DNA from 2 places in the Micromonospora musae genome. Region 1 is predicted to be linked to the other one. Evidence: riboswitches for the same ligand, from Rfam matches in the RefSeq annotation. Region 1 holds a riboswitch; the other holds the start of a gene.
What was found. A riboswitch is a leader RNA that binds a small molecule or an ion and turns the genes downstream of it on or off. The one in region 1 is predicted to bind glycine.

Region 1 (7,866 bases):
TCGCCGCGGACCCGGCCTGCTCGCCTGAGCGCCTCGGCCGCTCTCGCGGTCAGGGGCCGAAGGTGAAGACGTATGCGCGGCAGCCGGGCTCCTCGGCGACGAGGGTGAGCAGGTGGTCTCCGCGCGCCGCACCGGCGACGAGCCGGACCATGCCCGGCCGGTCGACGCGCACCACGCCGTCCGCGTCGACGTCGGCGCCACCGCGGTCCGCCACCGGCCGCCCGTCCAGCAGCACCCGCAGCGCGGCCCGGCCGGACGATCCGGGTTCGACGACGAGGTTCACCTCACCGGCGTCGAACGGCAGCGCGAGCTCGCCGGCGCCGCTCACGAGTTCGACGTAGTCCCCGCTGTCGCGCCAGTCGCCGGTCAGCTCGAAGGCGCCCGGCAGCCGCCGGTCGACGCCGAGGTACGTCTCCTCGGTCACCCCCGCGTACGAGGGCTGTTCGGTCGCCGCGAAGGTAGCCACCTCCGGGGTGACCGAGGGCAGCTCGACATCGGGGTCCCGGTCCACCAGGAGCTGCCGGAGCACCGCCTCCGTCCGGTCGTACTCGCCCTCCCCGATCCACCGGGCGACGCGCTTGCCGTCCGCGTCGAAGAGGTAGCGGGCCGGCCACGCGATGTTTTCGAGGGCCGACCAGACCGTGAAGTCGTCGTCGAGCGCGATCGGATAGCTGAGCTGGTGGTCCCGGATGCCCCGGTCGATGTTCTCGGCGTGCTTGCCGAATTCGAACTCGGGTGCGTGCAGGCCGATCACGGTGAGGCCCCGGTCGGCGTAGTCGCGGTGCCAGGCCCTGACGTAGGGCGCGGTGCGGATCCAGTTGATGCAGGTGTACTCCCAGATGTCGACGAGGACGACCCGGCCGGCGAGCGCGTCGGGTGTCAGCGGTGGCGAGTTCACCCACCGTCGGACGTCGAGGGGCGGCAGCCGCACGGTCACCGTGATCTCGTCATCCGCCGGCCGTCCCGCCCCGGTACGGAGCCAGGAACGTCGTCAGCGCCGCGAGCAGCTCCTCGGGCGCCTGCTCGGCGAGCCAGTGGCCGGCACCGGGAATGACCACGGTCTGCACGTCGTCGGCGAGGGCCGTCATGGCCTGCCCGGGGCGGTCACCCCAGCTCTGCTCTCCGCCGATTCCGAGCACGGGCATCCCGAGCCGTCGGCTCTTACGCTGCTCGTTCTGGGCGAGGGTGGCGTCCCAGGCGCGGTAGAGCCCGAAGCTTCCGCGCCGGACGTCGGGGTCGGAGTAGAGGTCGAAGTAGTACCGCAGCGCGTGGTCCGGCAGCGGCTCCCCTCCCTGGATGGCGAACTCGTAGCCGTAGAAGATCTCCTCCCGGCCGCTCACCAGCTGTTCGGTCAGCTCGTCGTCGACCCGGTTGAAGGCGATGTGCCAGACCTTGTTGTTGACCGGCGCGGGAAGGAACAGCGGCGGTCCGGAGGACACCTCCGGCGGCCCGGGGATCTCGGCGACGACCAGGCGCTCGACCCGGTCCGGGTGGTCCGCCGCCAGCGCGTAGGCGATGATGTAGCCGGTGTCGTGGCCGACGACGGCGAACCGCTGGTGGCCGAGCGCGTCCATCAGCGCGACCAGGTCGTTGGCGAGGGTGGCGCTGTCGTACCCCTCCCGGGGCTTGTCGGTGCGCCCGATGCCACGCTGGTCGACCGCGATGACCTCGAAGTCCCGGGCGAGCGCCGGCATCACCAGCCGCCAGGCGTACCAACTCTCCGGCCAGCCGTGCACCAGCAGCAGCGGCGGACCCGCACCACCGACGACCACGTGCTGACGCACTCCGCCGGCCTCCACGTAGTGGCTGGCGAAGGTGTCGGTGAAGCCGGCCGGGAGCTGCGGAGCCTGCGAGACGGTGCCGGGACCCTCCGCGACGGGGTACCGCGCCGAAGACGAGCTCACGACGATCTCCTTTCGCCTCGCGACCCGGCGCGCGACGAAGGCGCCGGCCCCTCACGCCGCAGGCCACCGAGGGTCATGGCAGGGTCAGCCTAACCAGGGCGCGGGCGCGGGCGAGCCGATATGCGGCTTTCCGGCGTCGGCGCGGAGACGGCCGATCCGGTGTGGTGTCGGGGCCGACCCCGACACCACACCGGACCAGGTGTCACCGCCGCGAGCCGCTCACGTGAACTTCGGCGGCGGCGCGGGTTGCGCTAGTCGAGCGGGGGAAGGTTCGACGGAGGCAGGTCCGGCCCGAGGTCCGGAGCGGTCTCGGTCGAGACGATCCGCCGGGGCGGCCACTTGACCCCGCGCGGGGGCCAGGACTGTCCGGTCCGCTGCAGGAACCACTTCGGCGGCTCGTAGAGCGGGAGCTGATAGTCGTTCGGCAGCATGCTCTTCCACTTGATCTTGGAAGTGCGTCGGTCGAACTCCTCCTTCATCTCGGCCAGGATGGTCGGCTGGGTCAGCAGGTCGACGGTGGTGGCCGCGAGGTACTTCGCGGCGGCCAGCATGGAGACGTGCCCCGGGTTCGCTGCCGCGGTGGCGGTGTGGTGCCACGAGTGGTTCTTCGTACCGCCGGGCTGGTGCGCGGTGCCCATGGAGATGGTGGGCACCTGCCAGCTGATGTCGGCGACATCGGTCGAGCCGCCACCCATGAAGACCGGTGATGGAGGTCGAAGTTCACTGATCGTGCCCGAGAAGCCGGTCTCCGCCGAACCGTTCGACCGCTGCAGCGCCTTGCCGAAGCGCTGGTCGGCCTCGGAGAACGTCGGCGGGCCGACCTGCGTCATGTTGGCGTACATCAGCTCGGCGCCGCGCTTGTTGCCGAGCTTGTTCCACACGCCGCCCATGATGCGGTGCTCCATCCGGGTGCCGGTCGCCAGCGCGGCTGCCTCCGCGCACTTGACGATCTTGTCCATCAGGACCTTCGAACGGGCCGGACTGCCCTCACGCGCGTAGTACCAGATGCTCGACAGCGTCGGGAAGACGTTCGGCGCCTGCCCCGTCTGCCGGATCGCATGGTGCATACGGGCGGTGTGCGCCATGTCGCTCTCGCGAAGGAACTCGGTGAGCATCGCCATCGCCGTGACCGCGTCCTGGGTGGACCTGGTCTCCAGCGGGGAGCCGCCGTGACCGTCGGTGCCGAGGAAGTGGAAGGCGACGCTGTACATCGCGTTGCCCGAGCTCCAACTGGTGCTGTTGTTGGTGGCCGGGTGCCAGTCGACGAAGGCGTCCAGCCCCCGGTAGACCCCCGCCTTCACCGCGACCGACTTACCGACGAGCTGCTCCTCCGCCGTGGAGCCGAAGAACTTGATGGTGCCGTCGAGGTTGCGTGCCTTCATGGCCGCCGCCGTCGCCGCCGCGGCGCCGGCAGCCGCGGCACCCAGCGCGCAGTGCCCGCAGCCGTGGCCGAAGCCGTACGTGGGGGCGTACGGGTCATGGTGGTAGACCAGCGGGTTGTGCTTCGGGTTCCCCTTCTCCTGCGACAACCCGGGCAGCGCGTCGTACTCGCCGCTGAAGCCGATCACCGGCTTGCCGGTGCCGTGGCTGAACGTGGCCACGAACGCGGTGGGCATGCCGCCCGCACCCCACTCGATCGTGAACCCGTTGGCCGCCAGGAACTGCGCCTCCGCCCAGGAGGAGTTCCACTCCGCCAGCGAGGGTTCCGCGTACTCCCAGATCCGGTCGTTCAGACCGGCGATCCGCTCCGACTGGCGGTCGATCCACGAGATCGCGGCATCCTTGGCCTGCGAGTCGACGGCGAGGTTCGTCGGCGGCTCGTAGTTGACGAGATCGGACGGCATCGTCTTCGGGTCGAGCGCGAGGTCCGACGCGGCAGCCAGGGCCGGGTCCGCCGCCAGCGCGGGGGCGATCGCCAACCCGGCGCCGGCCATGCCGAGCAGCCCCAGCAGGTCCCGACGGCTGTAACCCGACGGATCGAGATGATCGGTTTCGCACATGGTGCAACGCTCCTCGATTGAGAGCTGATCAACCGGCCACGCTGACGGGTCATCGACAAGCCCAGGGACGATCGGCGACCCGGAGTCACGGAGTCGCGTCGGGAGGAAGGGCTGGAGGGGGGATCGGAGGCATGACGATGAGCCGGCTGACCATTGGACGCGGCGGGCGCCCTCCGTCCCCACTGTCTGTGTACCTGAGAGTGTCCCCGGCTCTCGCCGGCTTCCCCCTTCGGTGAGCGGCGCATGCCGCTGCTCTCCAGTGGCGCCTCGGAACTGCAGTACTTGGGCCTGTGAGTTTCCGGGGAGGTTGCTCCTTCGGCGCCCCCCTTGGCCAGGGGGAGGACTCTCCTGCAGCTCCTCAAACGGCTTATTTGATCCAACGCAGAAGGCGGCCGAATGTCAACCCTCGTCCCATGGTTGCTCAGTCAAGGATTCGGCTGCCTTCGATGTCGACACGACGAAATCAGGTCGATGAAACCGCTCAGCGGATCGGCTCCGGACTATGCGGCAGCGTCGCGCCGACCCCGCCACGCATCCGTACGGGTCACGCCGAACAGGATGCCGGCGTTGACGATCACGACGAAGATCGGGGCCAGCAGCTTCAGCGCCGGCATCACCGCGATCATCAGCACCAGCCAGCCGATCCGGGATCGGGAGAGCCGGTCGAGGAGCTCGTACTCGAAGATCACCCGTCCGAGCAGGAACAGGAACGAGCCGCCGACCACGAGCGCGACCAGACCGCTGTGCGTGCTTCCGAACGGCTCGGCGAGGGCGAGGTCCACTCCGGCGGTCGTCGCGATCACCCCGGCCACCAGAACGACGTAGACGTACGGCGCGAGGCGCACCGCGCGACGCGGATGCCGGCGCACCGATTTCTCGACGAGGAGTTCGGTCCGGAACACGTAGATCTGCCACAGCAGCAGCGCCGCGGCGATAGCCGCCAGGAAGATGACGACCCGCGCGGTGGCGAAGCCCAGAATGCTGAGTTTCAGCGTGGAGGCCAGCACCAGGTCGCCGATCACCAGAATGGCGATCTGCTGGTATCGCTCGCCGAAATGCGGGGTCAACCGGTCGTACTGTTCGAGTGGAACCCGGCCCAGCCCGGGCGTCGGAAAGCGCAGCGCGGCGACGATGTATTCGATTACGAGGGCGGCAGCCCATAACGCTCGACGCAATTCCGGATCGGTGAGCGCGCCGGCCAGCCAGAGCAGCCCGGAGAAGGCGAACCAGAACAGGAACAGCTTCACCCGGAGCTGCGCGAAGTGCCCGCGCAACGCCCGCACCAGCATGAGCCCGCGGGCCAGGTGGATGCCGACGTACGCGCCGGCGAAGAGGAGACCATGCTCGGCGAAGGCGCTCGGAATGGCCGCCGCCATGAGGCCCACCCCGAGCATGCCGGTGGCGAGAACCCGTTGGATGACCCGCTCGCGGGGATCGAAGAAGTCGGTCGCGATCGCGATGACCGACCACGTCCACCAGGCGGCCAGCAGCAGGATTACCGTATTCGCCAGCCCACGCCAGGAGAGGTCCCGGGCCAACTGCATCGACAACTGCGCGAACGTGGCGATGTAGAAGACGTCGAGGAGCAGTTCCAGGAGCGTCGATCGACTCGAGGACCGGGGATCCCGGATCAGCCCCGACGGTCTCGCCCCGGTCATCGATCAGCCATTCCTGCCCTCGTCGCGGCCATTCGCGGCCGAACCGCTCCCTGCGGCCGAGGAAGCGGTGGCGCCCTTCAGGCTAGGCCCTCCCCCACGGCCGCACGTCCGGAAAGTCCGAACCTCCGCCCACCCCCGAGGTCCGCTGCTGCCGGACCTCCACCCGCAGCCGCCGGCCCCGCCGACGCCCTCGCACCGCCGACGGACGGGCCGCCGGGTGGCCGGTCGGCTAGCCCGCGGCGGCACCCGGGAGACGTTCCGCGAAGGCGCGGTACACCGGGGTGCCGGCCAGACCGTCGCGGATGGCGAAGACCACGAGGTCGAACCGGCCCACCGCCCGCAGCGCCTCGGCGAACGCGCCGGCGACCGTGGCCGGGTCGTTGCGGAACACCCCGCACCCCCACGCGCCCAACACGATCCTCCGGTGTCCGTGCGCGGCGGCCACCTCCAGCACCCGCCGGGCCCGCCGGGCCAGCACCGCCGGCACGTCGGAGGCGTGCTCGGGCTGGTTGCGGACGATCGCGCCGAGGTTCGGGGCCGCGGCGGTCAGGAACGACGTGCCGTACGGCTCGTCGAGCAGCACACCCTTGTCGTCGCGGAACACCGGCACGCCCGGCGAGTAGATCACCCGGTCGCTGTAGCGCAGATCCCGCTGGGCCCGGTGGAAGGCGTAGAAATCCGGCGCGGCGAGCAGGCACGGGTACAGCGCCGACGAGCGGGCGATGCTCTCCTCCTGCGCCTTCGCCCCGCCGAGGAACCCACCGCCCGGATTCTTCGCCGAGGCGAACACCAGGGCCGCGGCGCCGGACCCGAGTCGCCGGGCGGCCTGCAACGTCGTCTCGTACGTCACCTCGACGACACCGGCGCCCACCGCTGCGCTTGGCGGGACGAGCACATCGTCCGGGAGATGGTGCCGGGTGCCGGCGATGGCGGCGGGTACCGCCTCGCCGAGGTCGACCTCCACGCCGGAGCCCGAGCGGTACCGCCCCGACTCGACGATCGCCACCGAATGCCGGGCGATCTCACGGAGACGACTGCTCACTGGTGCGCCCGCCGCAGGGCGAGGGTGGGGGTCTGCACAGCCAGCAGGCTAGGCAGGCGATCCCCCACCGGCAACCGGTATTCCGTCCACCCCGGACCCCGTCGAGCAGCCGCGACGGTTCACCGGCGAGGCGCCCCCGCCGTCATCGGGACCGCTCGGTGGCGCGGGAGCGCCAGAGCAGCCACACGAAGTAGGGCGTACCGATCATGGCGATGACCAGGCCGGCGGGGATCTGCGCGGGCGCGATGACGGTACGGCCGAGTGTGTCGGCGACGCTGACCAGCAACGCGCCGAGCAGTGCCGCGACCGGCAGGACCCGTGCGTGCCGGCCACCGACGAGCGCCCGGGCGAGGTGCGGCGCCACCAGTCCAACGAATCCGATCACGCCGACGGCGGAGACCGCTGTCGAGGTGAGCAGCGCCGCCGCCCCGAGGGCGAGTAGCCGGGTTCGTTCCAGCCGGACGCCGAGCACCCGGGGGGTGTCGTCGTCGAGGGCGAGCAGATCGAGTTCCCGCCGAGCCGCGACCACGGCCGGGGTGAGGACCAGCAGGGCGATCGCCACCGGCAGCACCTGGGTGGCGGTGCGTCCGTAGGTGGAGCCGGAGAGCCAGGTGAGGGCCTTGCCGGTGTTCCACGGATCGTAGGAGACGATCAGGAAGGTGATCAGGGCCAAGCCGCCCTGCCAGGCCCCGAAGCCGATCAGGACCAGCCGGTCCGAGCTGAGCCCGCCCCGCCAGGCGAGCCCGTAGACGAGGGCGAAGGCGAGGAGGGCGCCGAGCCCGGCGACGCCGGAGACGGCCCAGACGCCGGCCAGCGGCACGAAGGTCAGCAGCGAGACCGCACCCAGGCCCGCACCGGCGGTGATGCCGAGGATGCCCGGTTCGGCCAGCGGATTGCGGCAGACCGCCTGCACGGTGGTGCCGGCGACCGCGAGGGCCGCACCGGAGAGCAACGCCGCCGCGACCCGCGGCCACCGCTGGTCCAGCACGAAGGTGTACGCGGGCCCGGTGTTCCCGTTCAGCCAGTTGACGATGTCGCCGAGCAGCACCCAGGTGTCCCCGGCGAGCATGCCGACCAGCACCGCCCCGACGGTGAGCAGCGCGGCCACGGCGACCACCGAGCGGTGGAAGGTCGAGCTGCGGACGGCCGCGTGGCCGCCGGGTGGGCGGCGGGTCGGGCCGGCGTCGCGGTGCCGTCGGGCGAGCCAGATCAGGACGGCCGCTCCGAAGAGGGTGGTGACGACCCCGGTGGGGATGTCGACG
Region 2 (7,866 bases), on a different contig from region 1:
TCCAGCGGCAGGCCGTGCGCGGCGAGGAACTCCTGCACGTCGGCGGCGGGGTCACCGCCGTCGCTGGGGCGCCACTGCCAGCGGGCCCGTTCGACCAGGGTACGGCGGCAGCCGGCGGGCGCCGCCGGAACATCGATCGCTGCTACTGAAAGCGTGTCCACGCCGACTGGCCCATTCTTCCTCGTCCGTTCAGCGGATTTCCCGACTCGCCCGCGTGGACCTGCTCGATGCGGACCACTTTCGCTTGGTACTGTGCGTCACTGGTCATGTGAACCATGACACAGTGCCCCCACAGTCCGGAGAACCCGATGTGCCAGCACCAACCCACCTGCCCCTCCGCCGACGCCGTTGATCGGGAAGCCGCCCGGGTCCTCGCCTGCTTCCATGAGCAGGGCTGGAGCCTGCTCTGCAACGGCGTGATCGTCTTCGAGGACACCGGCGAACTGCTCCCCGACGGCAGCTGCATCGCCCCGCACCGCGGCCCCGCCCGACACGCCCTCGTCGCCTGAGCGACCACACAGCGTCACCGCACGTCCGTCGACCAGGCTAGCCCCGATCCGGGGCCGCCGCGGCCGGGTCGACGACGCCGGGGCGGTGCGATCCGACCGCCCCGGCTCGCCGCGATCAGTCCTCGAACGCCTCCGGCGACGGGCACGAGCAGACCAGGTTCCGGTCGCCGTACGCGCCGTCGATGCGCCGCACCGGCGGCCAGTACTTACCGGCCCGGTCCACCCCGGCCGGGTACGCGCCCACCGACCGCGGGTACGGGTGCGGCCACTCGTCACCGGTGACCATCGCCGCGGTGTGCGGCGCGTTGGACAGCGGGTTGTCCCCCGCCGGCCACCGCCCGGCAGCCACCTCGTCGATCTCCGCCCGGATGGCGATCATCGCGTCGCAGAACCGGTCCAGCTCACCCAGGTCCTCGCTCTCGGTGGGCTCCACCATGAGCGTCCCGGCCACCGGGAACGACATCGTGGGCGCGTGGAAGCCGTAGTCGATCAGCCGCTTCGCCACGTCGTCGACGCTTACCCCGGTCGCCTTCGTCAACGGACGCAGGTCGAGGATGCACTCGTGGGCCACCAGGCCCTTGTTGCCGGAGTACAGCACCGGGTAGTGGTTACGCAGCCGCGCCGCCACGTAGTTCGCGGCCAGCACCGCCACCCCGGTGGCCCGCGACAGCCCCTCCGCGCCCATCATCCGCAGGTACGCCCACGGAATCGGCAGGATCCCCGCCGACCCGTACCGGGCCGCCGAGATCGCCGGCGAGCCGTCGGCCCGCTCCCCCGCCGGGTCACCCGGCAGGTACGGGGCCAGGTGCGCGCGCACCGCCACCGGACCCACCCCCGGGCCGCCGCCGCCGTGCGGGATGCAGAACGTCTTGTGCAGGTTCAGGTGCGACACGTCCGCCCCGAACTTCCCCGGCTTCGCGAACCCGACCAGGGCGTTGAGGTTCGCCCCGTCGACGTACACCTGACCGCCCGCGTCGTGGACCTTCGCGCAGAGCTGCGCGATGCCCGTCTCGTACACCCCGTGCGTCGACGGGTACGTCACCATGATCGCGGCGAGCGTCTCCCGATGCTTGTCGATCTTCGCGTCGAGGTCGACCAGGTCGACGTTGCCGTCCTCGTCGCAGGCCACCACGACCACCCGCATCCCGGCCATCACGGCGCTGGCCGCGTTGGTGCCGTGCGCCGACGACGGGATCAGACACACGTCCCGGTGCCCCTCACCCCGGGCCCGGTGGTACGCGCGGATCGCCAGTAGCCCCGCCAGCTCCCCCTGCGAACCGGCGTTGGGCTGCACGCTGACCGCGTCGTAGCCGGTCACCTCGGCCAGCCACCCCTCCAGCTGGCTGATCATCTCCCGGTAGCCGGTGGTCTGCTCCGCCGGCGCGAACGGGTGGATGTGCGCGAACTCGGCCCAGCTGACCGGCTCCATCTCGGTGGTCGCGTTCAGCTTCATCGTGCACGACCCCAGCGGGATCATGCCCCGGTCCAGGGCGTAGTCGAAGTCGGCCAGCCGGCGCAGGTAGCGCAGCATCGCCGTCTCCGAGTGGTGGCTGTTGAACACCGGGTGGGTCAGGAACTCCGAGGTGCGGGCCAGCGCCGCCGGCAGCGCGGCGTCGACGTCCCCGTCGACCCCGGCCACCCCGAACGCCGCCCACACCGCCGCCACGTGCGCGCCGGTGGTCGTCTCGTCGCAGGAGACCCCGACCCGGTCGGCGTCGACCAGCCGCAGGTTCACCCCCCGCTCGGCGGCCGCGGCGACGACCTCGGCGGCCCGGCCGGGCACCGTCGCGGTGACGGTGTCGAAGAACGCGACGTCCGCGACGTCCACCCCGCCGGCGCGCAGGCCGGCCGCGAGCCGGGCCGCCATCTCGTGGGTACGCCGGGCGATGGCCCGCAGCCCGTCCGGGCCGTGGTACACGGCGTACATGCCGGCCATCACGGCGAGCAGCACCTGCGCGGTGCAGATGTTGCTGGTCGCCTTCTCCCGCCGGATGTGCTGCTCCCGGGTCTGCAACGCCAGCCGGTACGCCCGGTTGCCGTCCGCGTCCTTCGACACGCCGACCAGCCGGCCCGGCAGCATCCGCTCCAACCCCGAGCGCACCGCCAGGTAACCGGCGTGCGGGCCACCGAAGCCCATCGGCACACCGAAACGCTGGGTGGTGCCCGCGGCGATGTCCGCGCCGATCTCCCCCGGCGCGCGCAGCAGCGTCAACGCCAGCAGGTCCGCGGCGACGGTCACCACCGCCCCGGCGGCGTGCGCCGCGTCGACCAGCCCCGCGTGGTCGCGCACCGCACCGGACGCCCCCGGGTACTGCAGGTGCAGGCCGAACAGCTCACCCGGCAGGGGTTCGGTCGCCAGGTCCAGCACCCGCACCTCGAGGCCGAGCGGCTCCGCCCGGCTGCTGATCACCGCGATGGTCTGCGGCAGCGCGTCGGCGTCGACCACGTACACGTTGCTCTTGCTCTTCGACGCGCGCCGCGCCAAGGTCATCGCCTCGGCCGCGGCGGTGCCCTCGTCGAGCATCGACGCGTTCGCGGTGGCCAGCCCGGTCAGGTCGGTGACCATGGTCTGGAAGTTCAGCAGCGCCTCCAGCCGGCCCTGGCTGATCTCCGGCTGGTACGGCGTGTACGCCGTGTACCAGGCCGGATCCTCCAGCACGTTACGGCGGATCACACCCGGGGTGTGCGTGCCGTGGTACCCCAGACCGATCATGGAAACGGCGACGGTGTTGCGGGAGGCGAACGCCCGCAGCTCGGCGAGCGCCTCCGCCTCGGTCGCCGGGTCCGGCAGGTCCAGGGTGCCGTGCCAGCGGATCACCTCGGGGATCGCCGCGTCCATCAACTCGTCGATGGAGCTGTGGCCGACGGTCTCCAACATCCGGCGCTCGTCGTCCGGGCCGGGGCCGATGTGACGGGTGGCGAACTCTGCGGTCATGGGCTGCGCTCCCGGGGGGCGAGGTCGAACAGGTCGGCCTCCCCCTCTGTCGCGCCCCGTGCAGCGCTCCACAGTGCCTGCCCACGAGGTCCTTTTGCCTGAGAGGTTCCGGGGAGGATTTGCCCCTTCGGCGCCGCCCGGGTACAGCTGGGCGGTCTCTCCCCCGTGGGTGTTACCGGCATGGTCAACGCTACCAGCGCTCGGGTTTCCGCCAGATTTCGTACCCCGGCCACGTGATCTTGCGCGCGGGTCCGGCCGGTGCCGTCCCGCGCGGGCGGGCCTCAGCCGGCGGCCACCGGCGTGACCGGCGTCACCGCCGCCGCGCCGACCGCCCGATCGGCCAGCGCGGGCAGCACGCGACCCAACGCCGCGTCCACGGTCAACGACGCGTACGCGTCCCCGCGGGTGGCCCCCTGGTTGACGATCACCACGGGGATGCCGAGCTTCGCCGCCCGCAGCACGAACCGCCGCCCCGACATCACCGTCAGTGACGAACCCAGCACCAGCAGCAGCCGGGCCCGCTCCACCAGGGCGAAGCAGCTCGCCACCCGCGGCGCCGGCACCGTCTCCCCGAAGAACACCACGTCCGGCTTCAACGTCCCCCCGCCGCAGACCGTGCAGTCCACCACGTGGAACCCGGCCTCCTGCGCGTCGTCGAGCTCCACGTCACCGTCGGGGTTCACCGCCGCGACCCGCGCCGCGAAATCCGGATTCGCCTCCCGCAGCCGCCGGTCCAGCTCCTCCCGCGAGACCCGGTTGCCGCAGTCCAGGCAGACCACCACGTCCAGACGACCGTGCAGCTCCACCACCTCGCGGCTGCCCGCCGCCGTGTGCAACCCGTCCACGTTCTGCGTGATCACCGCGTCGACCAGGCCGCCGTGCTGCAACCGGGCCACCGCCCGATGCCCGTCGTTCGGCCACGCGCGGGCCATCAGCCGCCACCCCACGTGGCTGCGCGCCCAGTAGCGGCGCCGCGCCAGCGGATCCCCCGTGAACGTCTGATACGTCATCGGGGTGTGCCGGCGCGCCGCCCCGCTGGGCCCCCGGTAGTCCGGGATCCCCGACTCGGTCGACAGCCCCGCCCCGCTCAACACCACGACACCGCCGCCGCTGACCCGCTCGACCAGCGCGTCGATCATCTCCGTCACGCCTCCATGCTGCCTCAGCGTCCACCGCCGCGCCCACCGGCGGCTAGGTTGGAAGGCATGCGCGTCGTCATCGCCGGAGGACACGGGAAGATCGCCCGCCTGCTGGAACGGGAACTCACCGACCGCGGCGACCACGCCGCCGGTCTGATCCGCGACCCCGACCAGTCCGCCGCGCTGACCGCGGCCGGCGCCCAGCCGATCATCTGCGACCTGGAACACGCGGACGTCACCGAGGTCGCCGGGCACCTCGCCGGCGCCGACGCGGTGGTGTTCGCCGCCGGCGCCGGGCCGGGCAGCGGTGCCGCCCGCAAGGACACCGTCGACCGGGCCGCCGCCGTCCTGCTCGCCGACGCCGCGCAGCAGGCCGGCGTCCGCCGCTACCTACTGGTCTCCTCGATGGGCGTGGAAGGTGAGCCGCGGCCCGGCACCGACGCGGTGTTCGCCGCCTACCTGCGGGCCAAGAAAGCCGCCGAGGACGACCTCGCCGCCCGAGACCTGGACTGGACGGTGCTGCGACCCGGCCGACTCACCGACGAGCGGCCCACCGGGCGGGTCACCCTGGCCCGGCGGGTGCCCTCCGGCGCGGTCACCCGCGCCGACGTCGCCGGCGTCCTGGTCGCGCTGCTGCACACCCCGGCCACCGCCGGGGCGATCCTGGAACTCGTCGCCGGCGACACCCCGATCGCCGAGGCGGTGACCGCAGGCTGACCGGCGACGCCGCCGGTCAGCGCTGGTGGTGTCGCGGCAACGCGGTCTGCTGCGCCCCGGCCGCCACGGCCTGCCCGACCAGGCGGTCGACGGTCCGCGCCAACTGCTCACTGCCGTCGTCGAGATGCCGCGCCGCCGCCTGCATGTGCGAGATCATCATCTCGCCGAAGATCCGCAGCGCCTCTCGCGTCGCCACGGAGTCGTCGAAGCTCGGCCCGGCGTTGCTGCGGTACTCGTTCACGGCCCGCTCCGCCTCCTGCCTCGCCTCCTCCACTGCGGCCTGCATGTAGCTCTCGTACTGGGTACGGGCGTACTCGGCGACCCGACGCGCGTAGTCGTGCGCCTGCGCGATGATCTGCTCCGCCTCCCGCTGCGCCGCGGAGAGGAGGTTCACCTCCTTCGCCGCCGGCATCGGAGTCGCCGTGTTCTTGCTCGGGATCACCCCGTGCCGGTGCAACTCCACCCGGTCGTTGAGCCGCTCGTTCTCCGCGCGGAGGGTCGCGAGCTGCGCCGACAACAGGTCGAGCTCGTCGGCGACCTGCATCCGGAACCGGTCCACGTCGGTGTTGTCGTAGCCGCGGCGGGTGAACGACGCCGAGGAGAACTCCCAGCGGCGCACCCGGTCGGCAGTCATCCGCACCTGGACACCGCCGGACACCTGCTGCATCCCGTCGTACCTGCTGATCGGGGTCGCGCTCACCGCACTGACCTTTCGTTAGCGGCCACGGCCGGCACGAGTCGACTCCTCGCGCTCACCGGGCACCTCGGGAGTTGTCAGGCGCGGACGCATCCAGCGCCGTCCGCCACGCCGGCCCGTACCAGTGCTTGCCGAGCCCCTCGTGGTGCAGCTGCCCCGCGTGGTAGCCGGCCCGAGTCAACGTCTGAACGGAGTGACCGACCATCTCGTCGGAACCGCACACGTACACGTGCCGGGACCGCCAGTCACCGTCGGCCAGCGCCCGATCCGCCGCGTGCACGAACTCGCCAGGCCGCTGCGGGTCCGCACCGACCACGTACGTCACCGTCAACCACGGGAACGACGCGGCCAGTTTCTCGATCGCATCCGTGTCGTAGAACTCCAGCCGCGACCGGGCCCCCACGTACAGGTCGACCCGGCGGCCGGAGCCCTCCGCGGCGACCTGCTCCACGATCGACTTCACCGGCGCCCAGCCGGTGCCGCCGGCCAGCAGCAGCAGGTCACTGGCCCCGGCCGAGCGCAACGTCAGCTGGTCGCCCACCGGCGAGGCCAAGTGCAGGTGGTCACCCACCGCCAACCCGTACACCAGGCGGGACGAGACCACGCCGCCGGGCGCGGCCCGCACGTGCAGCTCCAACGTGCCGTCCTGCCGCGGCGCGTTCGCCGGCGAGTAGTACCGCCACGACCGCACCGCCGGGTGCGACACCCCGATCGACTGCCCGGGCATGAACGGCAGCAGGTACTGCGGACGCAACGTCAGCACCGCCACGTCGAACGCCCGCCGCTCGTGCGCCACGACCTCGGCCACCCACCACGGCGGGGCCACCGCCTCCGCCGCCTGCGCGGCGTCGATCATCACCTGCGACACCAGCCCGTACGCGCCCGCCCAGTCCTGGGCCAGCTCGTCGGTCCACTGCTCGCCCAGGAAGTGCTGCAACGTGGCCAGCAGCGCCTCACCGACGGCCGGGTAGTGCTCGGGGCGCACCGCGAACTTCCGGTGGTCGGCGCCGAGGTCCTGCAGGAACCCGACGAGCCGGTCGACCTGGTCGACGTTGGTCACGATGTGCGCCAACGCGGTGACCAGCCGATCCCGCTGACCGGCCATGTTCGTGGGGAACATCTGCCGGGTCTCGGGATGGTTCAGGAACAACGCCGAGTAGAAGTAGAGCGGCACCTGGTCGCCGTGCGCGGCGACCAGGGACCAGCTCTGCTTGAGCCGTGCGACGTCCACGTTCAGGCGCCCGGACGGTTCCCGGTGGCCACCACCTGGTCCTGCACCTCACCGAGCACCGTACGCACGTGCGCCAGCACGTCGGCCGGCACCCCGAGCTGCGTCAGCACCTCGGTCAGGTGGGCACCCACCTTCGCGTAGTGCGCGACGGGGATGTTCATCGGCTGGTGCGCCTCGGCCAGGCCGCGGCCGGTGTACTCGTTCGGACCGCCGAGGACCACGGTCAGCATCAGCGCCAGGTGCCGGCGCTGGCCGGTCATGTCCACGTCGGTGAAGTAGCCGGCGAGCTCCGGGTCGGCGAGGACCCGGTCGTAGAACAGCTCGACAGCGGCCTTCACCGAGCTGGCACCGCCGATCCGCTGGTAGTGCGAGACGGGGGTGGTCTCTGACGTAACCGTCACGGTCTTTCCTTCCGAAGTGGAGGGGTGGCGCGAGGGGCAGGCGGTCCGCCGGCGCGACGGGTGACGCCCGGTGGGGCGACACCCGTATCCGGGCCAACCGCGTCAGGGACCATAGCGCGTCAAGCCGTTCCGGTCATGGCCCCCCTATCAAATTCCTGACACTGTCCACCACGGGCAGTGACGAAAACCGCTACCTCATGATCAACCAGAGGCGACTGTGACAGCACCCTCCGTGAC

Region 2: it holds a riboswitch for glycine, as region 1 does, so the genes downstream of both, gcvP (aminomethyl-transferring glycine dehydrogenase) here and D7147_RS06605 (amidohydrolase) in region 1, are expected to answer to the same signal.

Annotation. Positions count from the first base shown of each region.
Region 1 is NZ_RAZS01000002.1:496,487-504,352, reverse strand. It holds gene D7147_RS06615 (thioredoxin family protein) at 50-937, opposite strand; gene D7147_RS06610 (alpha/beta fold hydrolase) at 948-1,904, opposite strand; gene D7147_RS06605 (amidohydrolase) at 2,156-3,904, opposite strand; glycine riboswitch at 4,171-4,265, opposite strand; gene D7147_RS06600 (low temperature requirement protein A) at 4,405-5,562, opposite strand; gene D7147_RS06595 (TIGR02452 family protein) at 5,792-6,604, opposite strand; gene D7147_RS06590 (iron ABC transporter permease) at 6,747-7,866, opposite strand, start outside.
Region 2 is NZ_RAZS01000003.1:737,620-745,485, reverse strand. It holds gene D7147_RS11495 (chorismate-binding protein) at 1-161, opposite strand, end outside; gene D7147_RS11490 (DUF5999 family protein) at 309-509, shown strand; gene gcvP (aminomethyl-transferring glycine dehydrogenase) at 625-3,444, opposite strand; glycine riboswitch at 3,521-3,618, opposite strand; gene D7147_RS11480 (NAD-dependent protein deacetylase) at 3,726-4,583, opposite strand; gene D7147_RS11475 (NAD(P)H-binding protein) at 4,650-5,300, shown strand; gene D7147_RS11470 (DivIVA domain-containing protein) at 5,317-6,000, opposite strand; gene D7147_RS11465 (globin domain-containing protein) at 6,053-7,228, opposite strand; gene D7147_RS11460 (group I truncated hemoglobin) at 7,231-7,629, opposite strand.